One region of the Paenibacillus solisilvae genome, then DNA from elsewhere that is predicted to be linked to it. Evidence: riboswitches for the same ligand, from Rfam matches in the RefSeq annotation. Region 1 holds a riboswitch; the other holds the start of a gene.
What was found. Region 1 has a riboswitch for thiamine pyrophosphate ahead of thiC (phosphomethylpyrimidine synthase ThiC). Riboswitches for the same ligand answer to the same signal wherever they lie in the genome.
Positions count from the first base shown of each region.

Region 2: linked by a shared signal. The riboswitch ahead of ACFPYJ_RS16860 (ABC transporter substrate-binding protein) and the one ahead of thiC (phosphomethylpyrimidine synthase ThiC) in region 1 are both predicted to bind thiamine pyrophosphate.

Region 1 is NZ_JBHSOW010000015.1:30,595-39,930, forward strand. It holds gene ACFPYJ_RS02925 (ThiF family adenylyltransferase) at 1-342, opposite strand, end outside; gene thiC (phosphomethylpyrimidine synthase ThiC) at 335-2,098, opposite strand; gene ACFPYJ_RS02935 (hypothetical protein) at 2,155-2,325, shown strand; TPP riboswitch at 2,523-2,631, opposite strand; gene ACFPYJ_RS02940 (hypothetical protein) at 2,671-8,592, opposite strand; gene ACFPYJ_RS02945 (copper amine oxidase N-terminal domain-containing protein) at 9,269-9,336, opposite strand, start outside.
Region 2 is NZ_JBHSOW010000063.1:5,289-14,624, reverse strand. It holds gene ACFPYJ_RS16890 (GT-D fold domain-containing glycosyltransferase) at 1-376, opposite strand, end outside; gene ACFPYJ_RS16885 (glycosyltransferase) at 514-1,644, shown strand; gene ACFPYJ_RS16880 (glycosyltransferase family 4 protein) at 1,752-2,654, opposite strand; gene ACFPYJ_RS16875 (NAD-dependent epimerase) at 2,864-3,889, shown strand; gene ACFPYJ_RS16870 (glycosyltransferase family 4 protein) at 3,968-5,035, shown strand; gene rfbG (CDP-glucose 4,6-dehydratase) at 5,302-6,483, shown strand; TPP riboswitch at 6,585-6,695, shown strand; gene ACFPYJ_RS16860 (ABC transporter substrate-binding protein) at 6,849-7,910, shown strand; gene ACFPYJ_RS16855 (thiamine-binding protein) at 7,975-8,277, shown strand; gene ACFPYJ_RS16850 (ABC transporter permease) at 8,267-9,031, shown strand; gene ACFPYJ_RS16845 (ABC transporter ATP-binding protein) at 9,037-9,336, shown strand, end outside.

The sequences.
Region 1 (9,336 bases):
CAGCATCTGGCGCTGAAGATTACTCGGCTCAACGAAGTCCCGGTCGGCAATATGAACCTCGCCGACTCCGGCACGAACCATGTGCTGGGCGAGCGAAGCGCCAAGCGCGCCGCAGCCAACAATCAGAACGCGCGCCGCAGCCAGCCTGCCTTGGCCTGCCGGTCCGATTGGCGCAAATCTCATTTGCCTGGAATAGCGATCAGACCAGTCAGCCTGTTCCCTGCCGGCATGAACATCCTCGTGCCTTGAATCTGGCTCTGGCCAAGGCTTCGGCCTTGGCGCAAGCTCCGGTTCCGGCCCCGATTCTTGCCCGGGCAAAGCAGATTCTCTTTCCTTAGGCATAGATCGAGCTGCCCGACGATTTGAACGCATCGGACTTCTCTTTCATGCCCGCCTCAATCGCTTCCTGCGTGTCAAGCCCGTGCTCCTCCGCATAGTCGCGAATATCCTGCGTGATGCGCATGCTGCAGAACTTCGGTCCGCACATGGAGCAGAAATGGGCGGATTTAGCCGCATCTGCCGGCAGTGTTTCATCGTGATAAGACATCGCACGCTCCGGATCGAGCGAGAGATGGAACTGGTCGCGCCAGCGGAACTCAAATCTGGCTTTAGATAGCGCGTTATCGCGAATTTGTGCGCGCGGATGGCCTTTCGCCAAATCTGCTGCATGCGCTGCGATTTTGTAGGTGATAACACCTTCTTTGACATCTTCCTTATTCGGCAGACCCAAATGCTCCTTCGGCGTTACATAGCAAAGCATCGCCGTACCGAACCAGCCGATCATGGCCGCACCGATTGCCGAGGTAATGTGGTCATAGCCTGGCGCGATATCCGTCGTCAGCGGTCCCAGTGTATAGAAAGGCGCCTCTTGGCACACCTCCAGCTGGCGGTCCATATTTTCTTTAATGAGATGCATCGGCACATGGCCGGGACCTTCAATCATGACCTGAACATCATGCTTCCAAGCGATCTTGGTCAGTTCGCCGAGCGTCTCCAGCTCCCCGAATTGCGCTTCATCGTTCGCATCCGCAATCGATCCCGGACGAAGGCCGTCGCCAAGCGAGAAGGATACATCGTATTTCTTCATAATCTCGCAAATCTCTTCAAAATGCGTATAGAGGAAATTCTCCTTGTGATGCGCAAGGCACCAAGCTGCCATGATAGAGCCGCCGCGGGAAACAATCCCTGTCACACGTTTGGCTGTGAGCGGTATGTATCTAAGCAGCACACCCGCATGAATGGTGAAATAATCGACTCCCTGCTCCGCCTGCTCGATGAGCGTATCCCGGTAAACCTCCCAAGTGAGATCCTCCGCTTTGCCATCGACCTTCTCAAGCGCTTGATAAATCGGCACCGTGCCGACAGGAACCGGCGAATTACGGACGATCCACTCGCGCGTCGTATGAATGTTTTTGCCCGTAGAGAGGTCCATAATCGTATCCGCGCCCCAACGTGTCGCCCAAGTCATCTTCTCGACTTCCTCTTCGATTGAGGAGGCAACGGCGGAGTTGCCGATATTTGCATTGATTTTCACGTGAAAATGCCGTCCGATAATCATCGGTTCGCTCTCCGGATGGTTGATGTTCGCCGGAATAATTGCGCGTCCGACTGCGATTTCGTTACGCACAAATTCAGGCTCCATTCCTTCGCGGATCGCAATATATTCCATCTCCGGTGTAATGATTCCTTGGCGTGCATAATGAAGCTGCGTTACGTTCGCGCCTTCCTTAGCCCGGAAAGGCTTGCGTGCCAAAGCCGGAAACAGCTCTGCACCGCGCGTGGCAGCTGTATCCTCAGAGTGAAAACCATTATCCAGCGGCTTAATCTCGCGTCCTTCGTAAGACACTACGTCACCGCGTTCTTCAATCCATGTCTGACGAAGCGCCGGCAAACCGCGTCTTACATCTGACTGATAATTAAGGTCTGTATAAGGGCCGCTAGCATCATAGACTCGAATAGGGGCGTTCTCTTGTTCCTCGCCGCTCCGGGTGGTAGTCGTTGACAATTCAATCTCTCTCATCGGCACACGCAGATCAGCGCGGCTCCCTTCGACATACACTTTTCGGCTGCCTGGCAGTGGCGTAGTTAATATAGACATACAGAAAAACCTCCTAGAGTTTTGTGTGAAGCTAAGCTCGAAAACCACTAGGAGGCGTGCGTATAAGATTATGGGTTGTGAATGTGCTTGGCATTGACCTTGGAGAAGCCGTAGATAGCGGCTTGCTGCTCGATGAGGAGCTCGCAGGTCAATCGTCCTCACTCAGGCACGACATCATGTTCCGTTCATCACCGATGCGCAGGATGAAACAATCCATGCTGTCCTAAGCGGCAGCAAGAGTTTCATCTCTTTGATATATAGAAAAAAAACTTTTCTATATATCAAAAAAACCGCTCCGGCGAGGAAGCGGTGGATGTCGCGGTCTGCCGCCCATAACATGGAGCATCTGATAGCTTCCAAGTCAGGGCGCAGGTTTGTCGTAATGCCAACTTACAAAGGCGGCAGCTACGAACAATCCCGAGTCGCACGTACAATCCCACTTTCCTACGCTGGCATAACCCAGATCAGGTTCGAAGGGACCAAGGCAAGCTCGCCTTATCTCAGCCCAATAACGGGCGCCCCTAGTGGATTTCATGGTACGACTATACCGCTGCATGTGTGATTTGTCAATGTTAATTCCTGCGGTGTACGCCATAAACCTGCTGAACGTTACCTGCTATCTTGACGGTCACCGTCGTTATTTTCACTGTGCCATTGTTGTAAAAAGCCTTGAAAGTAAAGATAAGCGGTCCATCTGGAAACTTCTCGAAGCTCCCATCCCACAGCTCTCCGCTCCATCGAGTATGAATGGCATTTTCCGCTGCCAGATCAACCTTGAAGCCGTTCATGATCACCTCAACACGGTTTGCCGCCGTTAATGTGCCTGTATCTGTTGTCAGAGCGTGAAGTATAAATTTCTCCCCTGCCCAGTACACATCATAACTACGCGGCAATTCCTCGTCTCCGCTCTCGCTTACGTTATGCTCCTTGCGGCGTTGATCCCACAATGCCGTATGATTGACTTGACCTAGTACAGAAAGCGGTAGGACAACGATATTTTTACGCACAACGACAGGCGGCGCTTTCGCATCCGAAACCGTTAGCTGAACGATATAGGTTCCAGCCTTTAAAGCTTGAAAGGCCGGGCCATTCAGGCCATATGGGAATGAAAGCGTGCTGGTATATGCTTTTGAGACATGGTCTGGATCTTGGATGACATAGTCAACATTCAGAACGTCTTTATCCAGGTCGTCTATGTCATGACTAATGGTTACTTGATCGCCTTCATACAGAGGCTTTGGTGACCAGTCAAAATCCGCTGTAGGCGGATGATTCGTCTCGATATAGAAGAACTTAGGCGCACTGTAATCACTCCAATCATAACCGTCAAACACGCGAATGATAATGAACATACTGACGTTCTCCGGCAAGTCGGATTGCGGAATCCAATCCAGCATATCCCCGTTTCTCACTCCCGAGTCAAGCTGCAGAATTCCCCCATACTTATAAATCTTGGCTTGATACAGGGTCTGCCTATCATAATCAGGATCCCAATAGCTCCAAGTAAAATCAGGTCTCAGCACCGTAAGCTTGGTCGGGTTTAATTGATCCGTGCTTGTCGGCATCGTGATTTCCGCACCGGGCTTCCGATTGTGGACGGTGACCTGCAGCTCATACTGGGCGGTCGCCCCGTCAGCATCCTCAACAACATGCCTGATGTTGAAGATGCCTAACGAGTTGAAGGTCTTATTCCAATTCGTTCGGACACTGCCTTGGAAGGATTCCCCACCACCAACTGCTGAAGCATTGCGAATGTAATACTCATGAGCTAAATTCTCCCGGCTGCCATCCTCCTTATCATAAGCAGCCGAATTTATTGTAACGGGCACGCCGCGAAACGTATTCACATAGCTGGCCGTAAACCCTGGCACCGGAGGGTTATTGGGAGCCGAGATGCTTCCGACCGGCAGCAGCACGACATCCCAGTCACTCCATGCCCCATATTCGTCTCTGACCGCCAAGCCAATCTCATACGTACCGACTTCCTGCGGAGCAACAAGCTTCTGAGCGACATATTGCCCGCTTGGCGTGATGTAATAAAATTTCTTCTCAAGCACACCTTTCGTTTGTTTATAATCGATTCCGGTAGCTTCCGTTGAGTAATCCGCTGCGCTCATATAACGGTCCGGATCATGGCTGCGATCGGTCCATTGCACCTTGGCGTCTACTCCCTGAAGCACAGAGAAATCTGCAATCGGGCGGCGGTGGACGATGATTTTCTTCATGAATTCATTGGAGGACTTCCGGTATTCCTCAAAGGTATTGTCTGGATAGACATGGCCTGGATTCGGATCATCCCTGGCTTTCAATTTAACAACATAATCTCCAACTTTATCAAAGCTTAGCTGTGCATAATGGAAGATCTGTCCATCTAACGCAGATAGGCCTTGGTTATGAATAAATCTGACGGTATGCTTGAGAGTCCAGTCATAAAGCCCCCCTGCTGGCGGATCACCTTCCGGATCATCAAACACAACGTTCTTGTATTGAACTTCCGCCCTGGCTGTACCCGTATCCCATATTGCGTACTGATTGGACATTTCAAGATTGCTTCCTGCGGACTTGATCGTAACCGGCCCGAAGCTGACGTACGCTTTAACCGCCGTGTATCCATAGAAGCCATCGGTGTAGGCCGTATCCGTAATATCAAAGAATGGAACGCCGTTCATCCAGACTTTTAAACTGTCATCTACGGCTTTAAGTCTGAAGCTGTACGTAGAGCCGGCTTGAAAGCTATACGCCTGTGCGGCTAATACGGTCCTAATACCAGAGCTGTATTTGGCCAGATACAGTTTCTCTCCGTCGGTTTCCACAGCATACCGGTATGCCGGATTCGTCATGCGGAATGAAAACCCGGCTAAATCGCGGTCTTCATCCGTGTAAGGCATTTCCAGGCTGAATGTGAATTCAGCATTATCCTTCTTACTGGCAGAAACGAATTGCCCAAGCTGATACGGCTGAATCGGCCCGTTTAGTTGATTCGTTGTAGGTGTACCTTTGGCATAAGCCAGTCCGATATATTCACGCGGCGTGAAGGTCCAGCTGTCATTATATTTGGCTTGCAGGTAGATGCCGTCTCCGAAGTAACCTTGTATCAAAGTTAATCCAGGTGCGTCATAGCTGCTTAACCGACTTGGAATCGTGGTGACAACCGCCCCCGAAGGATTGAGAACTTGGTCATTTCCAGAATAATAGCCCTCGGTCTTAAAGTAGGTCGTGTATAAATCAGGATGAACAACGGTCAGCCGCTTGCTGTTGTCCACACCATTCCATCCATACGAACCGGCATTGAATAAGAAATAATCCGGATTAATGGCTGCTGAAGCTTTTATAGCACCTGTTTGGGTACTCAACGTATACATTTTTTCTTTGGAAACCGAACGTACGATAATTTCATGTTTCATCGGATCCAGAGTCATGGGCGCAATTTTTTGCGGGGCGAACCAATTATCGCTATAATTCCGGATTGGATATCCAAGAATTTCTCTTTCCCAGCCTACAGTTAAATCAGAATTAAACCGATAAACGTTGGTTGTTTGAAAATCATCCCGATCCGCGGGACAACCAGATTGAGAGTTCCAGTACTGGTAATTCATTGAGACATAGAATTCCCCGTTCTCCCCTGCATATAAGGGGGAATAATTCACCGTGCTGCCTCCCATGCAAGGATAGGGTCCAAGGCTCGGCACACTTACCTGGTTAACAATGTTCAGATTTCGGTCATACTCGGTAAGCTTCTGTTGATCCTCCTGCAGGAGAACGATGTTATCATTTTTCGTTACGTCTTTCATGTACCAGGATGATGGTTTCGATGCAAGGAATGCTCCCGTCACGATATCGTAACTCTCTAATGTAAATGAAGATGTCCCCGTCTTTATAAGCGCATATATCGTTCGATCCGACATATCAAACCACTGCACTTTTCTCCCGTTTTTTTTATTTCCAATATGCCATTCAAAAGGATTCGGTTGATCGATCTTACTCTTATTAATCGCCCAAACCTCCGAATTCGCATGAACAAATATGTATTTCTTATTGGCCTTTATACTCGGAACCGGATTGTCATACCAATTGTGCGTATCCCAGTCGGGAAAGCTTGCATCGGCATCCCAGCCTTGACCAAATGTTATACCTGGTACGCCCAAATCCCCCATTGTGGTTACACTTGTCATGGCGCGCCACGGAGACATGGAATTCGCTCCATAGCCATGATCGGCGTAGTGGGCGATATCTTGATAATCTCCTGTGTTCCAGTCCTTGGTGGTACTAAAATATTGCTGCTGGGCATGGAAGGTTGCACCTGATCCGGCTACCAAACGGTTATGGTTAATCGACCATAAATGGTTGCGGTTGGGGACAGGAACCGAGCTGTCGGTATGGTATAGATTGAAGTCAGAAAGCATCTTTGCAGCGGATATGGTTTCTTGTGGATTAAGATCCGGCTGCGGATTCTTCCCTTCCATATCAAATGAAACTTCCGGTGCAAGATTAACCACATTCAGAGTCAAAGTGGCTGTATGATCCGATAAAGTATCGTCCCACTGGCCAAATTGTTCAGTCACTTTGAGATAGAAATAATACTTACCCACCTTCGTCGGGGTGAGCTGCATTTGAACTAGAGTTCCTGATGCACCTGTCCATGGATCATCAGCGAAACCGTTGTTATTCGCGTCGTATTTGTATTTGTATTCGGCCGCAACAATCGTATCTCCGTCAGGACTAGCCGATTTATTGATCATATCGAGCTTCACGCCGCGAACGGAAAGAGACGGAACGCTTAGTTTGGCGATCGGAGGCAGGTCAGGTTGAACAATAATATCGCATGTCGCCGGATTCGTAGATTTCATCCCATAAACATCATAGACATGCAAGGAAACTTGTACCGTGATATCCATACCTGTGTCATTGGGATAGCTTGTTTGTTTATTGGCCCACTCATCTCGGCTATGGTCGATATCGATTCCAAGGGGACTGTAGCTTCGACTCGAATCGAAAGCTGCGTTAGCGATTGGATGATTCGCAATAACAGCTGCCGGGCATTTTATGATCGGAACAGGGTTTTTGGATACAACATCAATGTAGGTACAGGCTTTAGCCGTTGCTCCATACTCATCCCGCATCGATCCGCAGATTGAATGATAGCCTAAAGTATCCATGGTCAGAAAATGCTGCCCATCCCCGTACTCGACGCTTTTCGAGTAAATCGATTGAACAAAGCTGGAGCCCGTTGAATAATCGAAACCATTTAAATACACCTGATCACCATCCGGATCTGTCGGTGTCGGAACGGCTGGATCATAAATAACGACAAGATTAAGTTCAGTACCGACAACAACTTTGTGGAGTGCAATTGTTGGTGCACTAGGATCAACAAAGCCAACTTCAAAGTTTGGCGGACGATTGCTCGATGGGCCTGTAACCGTTAATGGTTTGGGACCAATCCATTCGGACTCCCCGCAGCTGGATTTGATCTTCATATAAACCTCATGCACGCCAACACCAATAACCCAAGGGTAAGTGCTGAACGAAAAGGTCGAGTCGGCTGTCTTACTATAAACCGGACTCCCGGTCCAAGAGCCGCTGCGATCAATTCTGAAATAATGCCCCTGATAGATGCAGCCATTCATTTGAAAATTTTTCGGATGCAAGGTAAAGCTGTTTCTATAGGGAATCGTATCCGGGAAAACGTCGAAGTCCCCCGTAAATGAACCCGCCTGTTCATAAAAGAAAGTTACATATGTCGTCTTCTGTGCAGTAGTTAAACTGACGGCTGCACTTGTCCCACTTGACATTGTGTTGATATAAGCGTTATTCCCCACGCTTTTCCCTAGTATAGTCCCATAGGTGCCTTCGGGCATTAAAGTCTGTGTGTTTGGCAGCGAGCTGACTGGAATCAAACTTTCACCCTGCTTACTGAACGTTCCCGCCGGCCCTGCCCTCACCATATGACGGACATGAATTTCGCCAGAGCTTATTACATTATAGAAATAATAAAGATTCAGCTTATTGAAATCACCTATAAAGGGTGTCAGTGCCGGGAACTCGCCTGCGGTGTATGGGGCTGTTAGCGTTGGTGCAGTTCCTGTGGTCGTCTTCTTATACCCGACATACTGAAAGTCTGCATTTGCAGGGTGGGTCGACGAATAGTTCTGATTCTTTGTCAGGTTATCTGTGTGATCGTGGAACACATTGTCCAGGCTTTGGCCGTCAGTTGTAAAGTGTTTGATGGTGGCTGTGCCATCGGCTTTTTTATCGTAATACAGGTTTAGATTATAGGTATCATAGGACCCATCAAAAGTAACCGGAGGCGGGTTTCCTGACGTTTCGCTCCCTCCACTGATTGGCCCCGCTTTACTCTCTTTATATCCGGTATACATGTATTTCACATTTGTTCCCGGCACAGTCGTGTATGTATTTCCCTTAATCATTGACTTGGACTGATCAGGAAATAAAGAATCGATGTTGGCGCCCGTCGCTTTATCAAAGTGATGCACTTCGAGGAGCCCGTCTAGTTCAATTTCGAATAGTAGCGGGTAATAGTAACGGAATCCTTTTACGTTTGGGCTGCACCCTGCACATGGATCAGGGAATATTACTTCTCTAATATTAAAAACGTTAGTCGCTTCTAATTTCCCTGCTAGTGCTGCAGTAAAAGACAATTTATTTGTACCAATTCCGAATACATTACTCTTAACTGGTGCATCAAATACAGTTGAAAAGTAGGGTGTATATAGTTCATATGCATCTGTTAATCTAGACTTATTAAAGAATTCTCCATTTTTAACTGAAGGGATAAATTGTTTAATTTCAATATTCCTAACAGTTCGACCTGGAAAAGAGAAGGAATAGGTCCATTTTAATTCATTTTTACTTATTAGATCGCCAGGAGCTTTTGTTGTCCATTCCCCTATTTAATTACTCCAAATATCATAAGACATGAATCCTACAGCATAACGTTTAGATGGTTGGCCCAAGGGATCTTTATATGGCAAAACTGTTGAGTTCCCAAAATTCAATTCTTCCGCTTGCGCCGGAGTTAAATATATTATAGGTAAAATGAGCGGAATGAATAATGATAGAATTAATAGGTAAGATATCCAATATCTTTTCATTCAATTATCTAGCATCCTCATACTATAGAGAACACATGCCTCCCTAGATAGTTTATTTTTAAAAATAGTTTTCAACTAGTATCGCAGAGTCAGAGTTTGCGTAAATACCAATATAATTGAGCTCAC
Region 2 (9,336 bases), on a different contig from region 1:
ATTTGCGGTTGTCACTCGCGTGACAAGTGCAGCGGGGATGAATATTGAAATACGTAAAAACCTGATCGGTCAATTCACGTTTTAAATACTCGCTGACTCCGATCGTTTGGTCGCCTGAGGGGAGAATGCCGACGATATCGGCATTTTTCAGTACAGTTACCATTTCGTCCCTCAACGGGATATTAGGCAGTGTCACTCCTTTCTTCCCCATATTCGCTTTCCTTGCCCATTCTTCGCCTAGCACCTGTTCCATTGTCCAAACGGAATTCTGAGCCAAAATCAAATTTTCTCCGTCCCCGATTCGCACGAAGGATAAAGGTTGTTTATTGTCGAGCGCCGTTCCGATCCGTTCGATCAAGCCGTTAAAATCTAACATGCCGGGATCATTCCTCCTAAACCGCAGTTTTTATGAATATATCCTATGCTTCCGGGAGCATAGCGATTGGACGGCTAAATGTGTTGAAGCGGGTTTGGATCTGACTGATACCCGTACATGGAGAAGGGGGAGTTGCATTGATAACGGTCAGTCTATGTATGATCGTCAAAGACGAGGAGAAAGTACTCGGCCGGTGTATCGATTCCATTCGTGATTTAGTCGATGAGATCATCATTGTCGATACGGGGTCGTCTGACCGTACGAAGGAGATTGCCGCCGGTTATACGAGCCGCGTATTCGATTTGGAGTGGATGGATGATTTCGCAGCTGCGCGCAATTATTCGTTTGAACAGGCAACCATGGAATATATCATGTGGCTTGATGCAGACGACGTGCTTTACGAGAAAGACCGCAGCAAGTTCGCAGACTTAAAGCAGTCGCTGTCCTGGGAACCGGATGCCGTCATTTTCGATTACCATCTGGCGTTCGATGCGGCCGGGAATGCGACAGCAGCCTCGCGCCGGTACCGGCTGATAAAGCGGAGCCAAGGGTACCGCTGGCGCAACCCGGTGCATGAATATCTGGATGTGACTGGCGGGAAGGTGCTGCAAACAGATATCGCGGTATCCCATCACCGGGAGGGTAACCATTCGGCGAGAAACATGCGGATTATTCAACAATGGATCGAAAACGGAGGCAAACTGGAAGGCCGCAATTTGTTTTTTTACGCGAATGAGCTGCTGGATCAGCGGGAGTACCGGGAAGCGTCGGAATGCTATGAGACTTATTTCCGAGAATCCGCCGGTTATCGGGAGGACCGGATTGCAGCATGCGGGAAGCTCGCCGAATGCTACCATCACCTCGGGCGGAAGGAAAAGAAACTGGACAGTCTGTTCAAATCGTTTCATTATGACGTTCCTCACGCGGATTTTTGCTGCACGATCGCGGGATGTTTCGAGGAAAGGGGGGAATGGGCGCTCGCGATCTACTGGTATAATCGGGCGCTGGAGTCGCGGCAGCCGGAAGGCTACATGGGGGTGGTGAATCTTGTCAGCCAGACGTGGCTGCCTCATGTTCAGCTCTGTCTTTGTTTTGCTAAGCTCGGGCAGCTCCGGCAGGCCTTCGAACATAACGAGCATGCCCTTTCGTACCTCCCGGGCGAGGCTAATCTGCTGGAAAATAAAAGGCGGCTCGAGCTTGCCCTCGGAATGACGATGCCGGCTGAACATCCGGAAGGCTCAAATGATGATGCGCCGGCTGTGGAATAAACGGAGTAAGTGCAGGTGCTGCCCCCGATGATCCTTGTTGGTTATGAACGGCATAAAAGACGCCCCGCTGTGTTTAATCATGCGAGGGCGTCTCTTCGTCTATCCCGTTATTGCAGCGATTTGAAAAAGCCCTCCCACTCTTTCTTGCAGATGTTCCACGACCATTGATCAATGACTGTATTCCTGGCATTGCGTCCCATTGACTTGCATTCGCCCGGTTCCATCATCAATTTAATGACCTCTTTCCGGATCGCATTGGCCGTCCGGGGGATGATGACTCCGTTATGCTTGTTGCGTATCAGTTCGGGCACAATTCCCACCTTTGTCGAAATGACAGGCACTCCGCAGGCTGCTGCCTCCAATACCGGAAAAGGAATGCTTTCCGATCGGCTTGAACAGATTAGGCAATCGAGCTGCTGATAGTAGCCGATCATTAGCTCGCGGGGAACATACTGTTCCTTAAAGGTCCGTATATCGAGTTCGAGCTTCAATCCGCGCAAAGCGGACCGGACCATATCATACCCCTTTAATTCGCGGCGGGCAGGGATATCGATTCTTCCTACCCAGCCCACCCTGAATGAGTTATCGGCCCGGATGCCGGAGGCGGGCTTAAAAAGCGCAGTATCGATCCCCACCCTTGTTCTGCGAAGGGGAAAGTATGGCGTGAACAAGCGGACGATTTCATCCGAATACGTGTTAACCCCGCGCAATTGCTGGATAAACCGCATAAATTCGCCCGGGAATCTTCCACTGGCCAGATGCGGCTCATAGGGAACCAATGACGTTATGCCGGTCGCCATTTTCTCCATGGGGATCCCGACTTTATACAGCCTCTGCGCAATCGAGACCGTCATTGGATAGATAAGGTCAAAGCCGGCTTGATCAGCAGCGGTCACATTGGAATAATAGTTGATTTCAAAGCGGATCCCATCTATGTCAAGAGCGGCCAAATCTTTGGCGATATGGTCAAAAGCCCATCCGGGATAATCAGCGACCAACAAGATATTCATGTTATCACTTCCTTTCATGACTTTGGATTTCTCTGCTTCTACATAATTTATGAAAGTTAACATGGACTTGAATGGGTAAACGGAAAATTACTCGTCCGCGGGCAGTGTAATGGCCGTTCCTTCCTGTGGGTCGTCACATATGCTGATCTGAATGGAAGTTATTTGTAAATTCATCTACATTTCGTCCGTTTTTAGAAGGGGGATCAGTTGTGCATATTCTTGTAACCGGCTGTGCCGGGTTTATTGGCTCGCATGTTTCCAAGCGGCTGCTGGAGGAAGGTTATGTCGTCGCTGGTTTTGATAATTTGAACGATTATTATTCGGTTTCACTGAAGAGGGACAGATTGAAGCGGTTGGATTATCCGGACTTCTTATATGTACAAGGCGATTTGGAAGACCAAGGCAGCTTGGGTCGGTTGTTTGAACAGTTTCGGCCGCAGGCCGTTATCCATTTGGCGGCGCAGGCAGGCGTCCGGTACAGTCTTGACAACCCTCATGCTTACATTCAGTCCAATGTGGTCGGTTTCATGAATGTACTGGAAAATTGCCGCCATCATGGAATCCGGCATCTCATCTATGCTTCTACAAGCTCCGTGTACGGCCTCAACACAACGCTGCCGTTCTCCACGCAGCAGCCGGTTGATCACCCTATCAGCCTGTATGCCGCGACGAAAAAGTCAAATGAACTCATGGCGCACACTTACAGCCATCTGTTTGGCCTGCCGACAACGGGACTGCGGTTCTTTACTGTTTACGGGCCTTGGGGAAGGCCGGACATGGCGCTTTTCCTGTTCACCAAAGCGCTATTGGAAGGGAAGCCTATTCAATTGTTCAATTATGGCAGAATGAAAAGGGATTTTACCTATATCGATGACATTGTGGAGAGCATCGTTCGGCTGCTTCCACTTCCGCCCAAACCGGATTTCGATTGGGACGGAAGCACGCCGAGTCCGGGTTCCAGCCCGGCTCCTTATAAAATCTACAATATCGGCAATCATGACCCTGTTCCTTTGCTGGATTTCATAACGGCGCTGGAAGAGAAGCTGGGCATAGCCGCCCAAAAAGAACAGCTTCCCCTCCAACCGGGGGATGTAACAGAGACGTATGCGGAAGTGACAGATTTGTTCAAGATGACGGGATTTAAACCGCAGACATCCGTTCAGGAAGGGATTGGAAGGTTTGTTGACTGGTATATCGATTATTACGGAAAAGACGGCGCACCCACTGAAGATTAAGGACTTCCGGGAGGGAGCGGAAGCGAAGAAGCGGGCAATAGCGTCTTCGAGAAAATTGGATAGAAGGGGGTTATGGGAGTGAGAATTCTGTATGTTGCGCCGAGCTCCAGGGAGGGCGGCTTGCAAACGACGCTGCGAAACCGGATCGGTGCCCTTCGCGCTCACGGTATTCATTCCGAAGTCGTTTTTTTGGAGAAGAGCGAGGGCGAATATATCTTTAAAGATATCGTCCATTATTATGTGCGGAGTCCAGGCGAATTCCAAAAGCAGATTATGATTGGAAATTATGATGTGATTTCATTTATTTATGCGCTTAGCTTTCTTCCGTACGTACCAAAAACCTATCAGGGCAAGGTGCTCTACGAAGTGAGAGGATGGAACAGGGAAATTGCCGGCAACCTGAAATTGATCAGCCGACTTAGAAAGGTTCATGCGGTCATGTGTATCGCCAAGTACTTAAAGCCGCTCGTCATGGCCCAATTAACCACCAGCGTTCAAGTTTTTGTAGACGGTAATGCGGTTGACCCCATGTTCCATTTGATTATGCCCCAGGAGCGGAAATGGAAGGATTGCCCGATTCCGGGCAAAGGCCGAAAAGTCATTGCGTTTGCCGCCAGAATGGAGCGCAGCAAAAACTGGTTCGAATTTGTTCGGATTTGCGAGCGGCTAAACAGCATAGACAAGATCGAGCCTTGGTTTATATGCAATCCCACGAATAGAGATGAACTGGCGAAAGTCCAACAAGCGTGTGAGAGAAGCGGATTGAAGGGCATCAGCCGGTTTATGTACAACATACCCAATCACTATATGCCTGAAGTTTTTTCGGAAGTCAGGCGCTCTGGAGGCATCATCCTGTCACCGTCGATACGCGAAGGGCTCGGCAATCACATTCTTGAACCGCTGGCCATCGGCGTGCCGATCGTCAGCACGGACGTTCCCGGGAAAAATGAAATTATTACGCATGGGCTAAACGGCCTGCTTTATAAAACCGGTGATATTAATACGGCTGCGGAATACGCAGCTGGGGCAATGGGAGATGAAACGCTGAGGAATGCTTTGATTGCAAATGGATTAACAACGATCCGTCAGGAATACAGCCCTTCCGTATATGTGGAGCGATATTTGGGTCTATTGGCCCGATTATAATTGCATGATCAGAATGTGTATAACGAACATATTCTATGGTATGAGATAGATGGCTGCAGCAAAGACCCGGGCTTGCATGTATCTGATGCAGCCTGTCGTGAAGTTCATATTACGCCTGTTGACCTAAGAGGTGGAGAATCCTATTCGGCCTTGCGGTCATGAGCTTGTTCCTCGATCCGAGAGAAGAGTGGAAAGTCCATACATGCTGCAGCTGTTTATCGGAAGATGAGGGATGAGGCTTCAAGGCAAGGGGATGAATCGTAAAGATGAATCACTCATTCTGGCAGAGCAAGAAAGTATTCATAACCGGTCATACGGGGTTTAACGGGTCATGGCTTTGTCTATGGCTGCGCAGGCTGGGTGCCGAGATCCACGGCTATAGCGACAAGCTGCCCACATCGCCTTCGATGTACCGGTTATGCGGACTGGAGCAGGATATTGCTTGGACGCGCGGCGATATTCGGGATGGCGGCAGGCTGACCGAAGCGCTTCGCATTGTGAAACCGGATATCATCTTTCATTTGGCGGCGCAGCCGCTGCTTGGGAGGTCCTATGAAGATCCGCTTACGACCTTTGCGGTTAATACGGTAGGAACGGCAGCTCTGCTGGATGCCGTCCGGGTGACGGGCAGCGACCATCCGGTGCGCGCAGTCGTATTAGCGACTTCGGACCATTGTTATGCCAACCGCGAATCGAAGATGGGCTGCCGCGAGTATGATGCTATTGGCGGGCAAGATCCCTTTTCGGCAAGCAAAGCCTGCGCAGAGCTCGTTGTTTCTGCGTACCGGCGATCATTCTTTGAGGGCGGAAGCGGCATGCCTGCCGTCGCGACCGTTCAGGCCGGCAGCATAATCGGCGGCGGGGACTGGGCCGAAGGCCGCATTGTCCCGGGCTGCGTGCGGGCCGCGATGCTCGGGCATGCTCCAGTGCTGCAGAGCCCGGAGACGGTCCGGCCATGGCAGCATGTGCTGGAGCCGCTGGCCGGTTATCTTGAGCTGGCGGAGCGGTTGTTCGGGAAAGGCGGAGCTTCCTACGCCGAAGCGTGGAACTTCGGGCCGCGGGAGGAGGATGCGAAGGCGGATTCTTGGCTGGCCGGGGCGTTCTGTTCGGCGCTCGGAATCCAGACCTCTGCATGCACTGGAGCAGCAGCGCAGGAAGCGGAGAACATCGGCTCGCGGAAAGTGACAGCAGTGCTGCGGCTTGATAGTACCAAAGCGCAGTACCGGCTCGGCTGGAGGCCATGCTGGAAGGCGGATGAAGCCGTTAACCGGACAGCGGAATGGTATTTGCAATGGATGAAAGGGATGCCGATGCGTGATGTCTCGGCGGCTCAAATCGCAGACTATGAAGCAGCAGCCGGCAATAACAGCAAGGAGCATGAGTTGGCCGGGGAAGGCGCTGATTCGATGTTGGCATTCACGGAAGAATCGAAGAGCGGCGGAGTATAGCAGCGGCCGGGCCGCTCTGACGCGCAGCCCCAAATAAATGCACAAGAATAACAGTGTTATTTATCATTTGTTTTGCTATAATAGAGCTTGCGACAATAGCTGAATAGATATGGGGAGCTGGATATGGCCGGCTGAGAGGGGATACCGTAATAATCCCGACCCTTAAACCTGATCTGGATAATGCCAGCGTAGGAAATCGCGTTGTAAACGAATCGCTGCCGCCTTTCACAAGGTGCTCGTACGCGGTACAAACTTACAGAGCACATTTCAAGCGTCTTCCAATTCGGAGGGCGCTTTTCTTATTAAATCGGGGTCTGACAAGCTTGTCGCTCAACATCTTGTACAACTGGAGAGGAGCAAGTGGAATGAGAAATTTCAGTAAACTAAAATGGGGGATTACAGGGCTTGCGCTAGTTATAGCTCTGACCGGCTGCGGGGCTAAGAACACAGAGAATACAGCCTCCGATAACCAAACCAATACGGCAGCAGGCGGCAAAGAAAATGCGGCAGCAGATACGAAGGACAAGCCGCTCACAAAGGTTAAGGTCGTGCTTGACTGGACGCCGAATACGAACCACACGGGGCTTTATGTGGCGCGGGATAACGGATTTTATAAGGAACATGGTCTTGATGTCGAGATCATTCAACCAGGCGAAGCGGGTGCCGATACGATGGTGGCTTCCGGTGCCGCGGACTTTGGCGTTGGCTATCAGGAGGGCATTACGCAAGCGCGCCTCCAGGGAGTGCCTCTCGTGTCGATCGCGGCTGTCATTCAGCATAATACATCGGGCTTCGCATCCCCGGCGGATAAGAACATCAAGTCTCCTAAAGATTATGAAGGCAAAACCTATGGCGGCTGGGGTTCCCCTGCTGAATCAGCGGTTATTGAATCCTTGATGCAGGAAGAGAAGGCAGATGTGAAGAAAGTGAAAATCGTCAGCATCGGCGATGCGGATTTCTTCACTGCAGTCAAGAAAAATATCGATTTCGCATGGATTTATTACGCTTGGACCGGGGTTGAGGCAGAGCTTCGCGGCGAGAAGATCAATATGCAGTATTTGACGGATTACAGCGAGAAGCTGGATTATTATACGCCTGTGCTTGAAACGAGCGAGAAAATGATTTCGGAGAAAAAAGATATCGTTCAAGCATTCGTAGCGGCATCTGCCGAGGGCTACAAATTTGCGATTGATCATCCGGGTGACGCCGCTGAAGTATTAATTAAAGCAGAGCCGAGCTTAAATGCGGATCTCGTTCGCGCCAGCCAGAAGTGGATCAGTCCTAAATATCAGGATGATGCGAAGAGCTGGGGCGAGCAGAAGCTTGAAGTTTGGACAAACTATGCGGATTGGATGCTTGAACACAAGCTGCTCGATAAAGAGCTTGATGCAGATAAAGCATTTACGAACGAATTCATTTCGGAATAGAGCATTCCTTGTGACGGCGATCGGATCGCAGACTCATACTAGAAGCAGAGAGGAATAATCCAACATGGCAAATGCACTTCTAAGCATTCAGATACTCCCTAGCACACCGGGCGGCGAAAGCGTCATTCCTTATGTAGATCGCGCGATTGAAATCATTAAAGCTTCGGGCGTACCTTACCGGGTCGCCCCGCTGGAGACTACGATGGAAGGCGAGCTTAGTCATCTGCTTGCTGTCGTTCAAGAAATGAACGATGCGATGACGGCAATGGGCTGTGCATCCGTTATTTCACAGATTAAAGTGTATTACAATCCACAGAGCGGCGCTTCTATGGGCAGGCTGCTGGAGAAATACCCCGATGGGCAGTAATCTTCGCAAATTATGGCCGCCGGCGGCGGTTATGCTCGCACTCGTGCTGCTCTGGCAAGCGGTGGTTGTCCTATTCCATATCGATGAATATATTCTGCCATCGCCGCTTGTTATCTTCATGAATGCATGTAAGGAAGCACCACAATTACTTGATCATACAAGGTCCACTTTGGGTGTTACCTTACTCGGATTTGCGGCAGGTGCGGCGGCGGGCTTCGTGCTCGCCGCTTTACTGCATCTAATCCCAGGTGCGAAAACCGCATTATATCCACTGCTTGTACTGACTCAAAACGTACCTACTCTGGCATTAGCGCCGCTGCTTGTGATCTGGTTTGGCTTCGGCATTCTGCCCAGAGTCATTCTGATCATCATTGTGTGCTTCTTTCCGATTGCGGTCGCCATGCTGACCGGACTAACGCAGAGCGACCCCAAGCTGGTTACTTATATGCAAATGATCGGAGCTTCGAAGCGGCAGCAGTTTTGGCGGCTTGAGCTGCCTCATGCAATGCCGTACTTATTCTCCGGCCTGAAGATCGCGGCTTCCTACAGCGTAATCAGCGCTATCTACGCGGAGACTGTAGGGGCCAGCAAAGGACTCGGTTATTATATGAGGCTCGCCCAGAAGGGATATGAAACAGCCAATGTGTTCGCAGCTATTGCGATTATCGTGCTGTTAAGCCTTGTTTTCTTTGGCATAATCAGTTTGGCGGAACGAATACTGCTTCGCGGAAGAACGACGAGTAAAGGAGAGTGAACGGGATGTCGATTGTGCTTGAAGTGGATGGCATTTCCAAAAGTTTTGACGGTCAAGCCGGCGCCAAGGCCGTCCTCTCTGATGTATCTTTTCATGTAAAGGAAGGCGAGTTTGTCTCGCTGATCGGACCTTCCGGAAGCGGCAAAACGACGCTGTTTCACCTGATTGGCGGACTTGCGAAACCGACCGGCGGCGATATTCGAATCCATGGCCGAAGTACCGTTGGCGAGCGGGGCAATATTGCTTACATGCCGCAGCAGGCTTCGCTTATGCCGTGGCTCACGGTAGCTGCCAATATTGAGCTT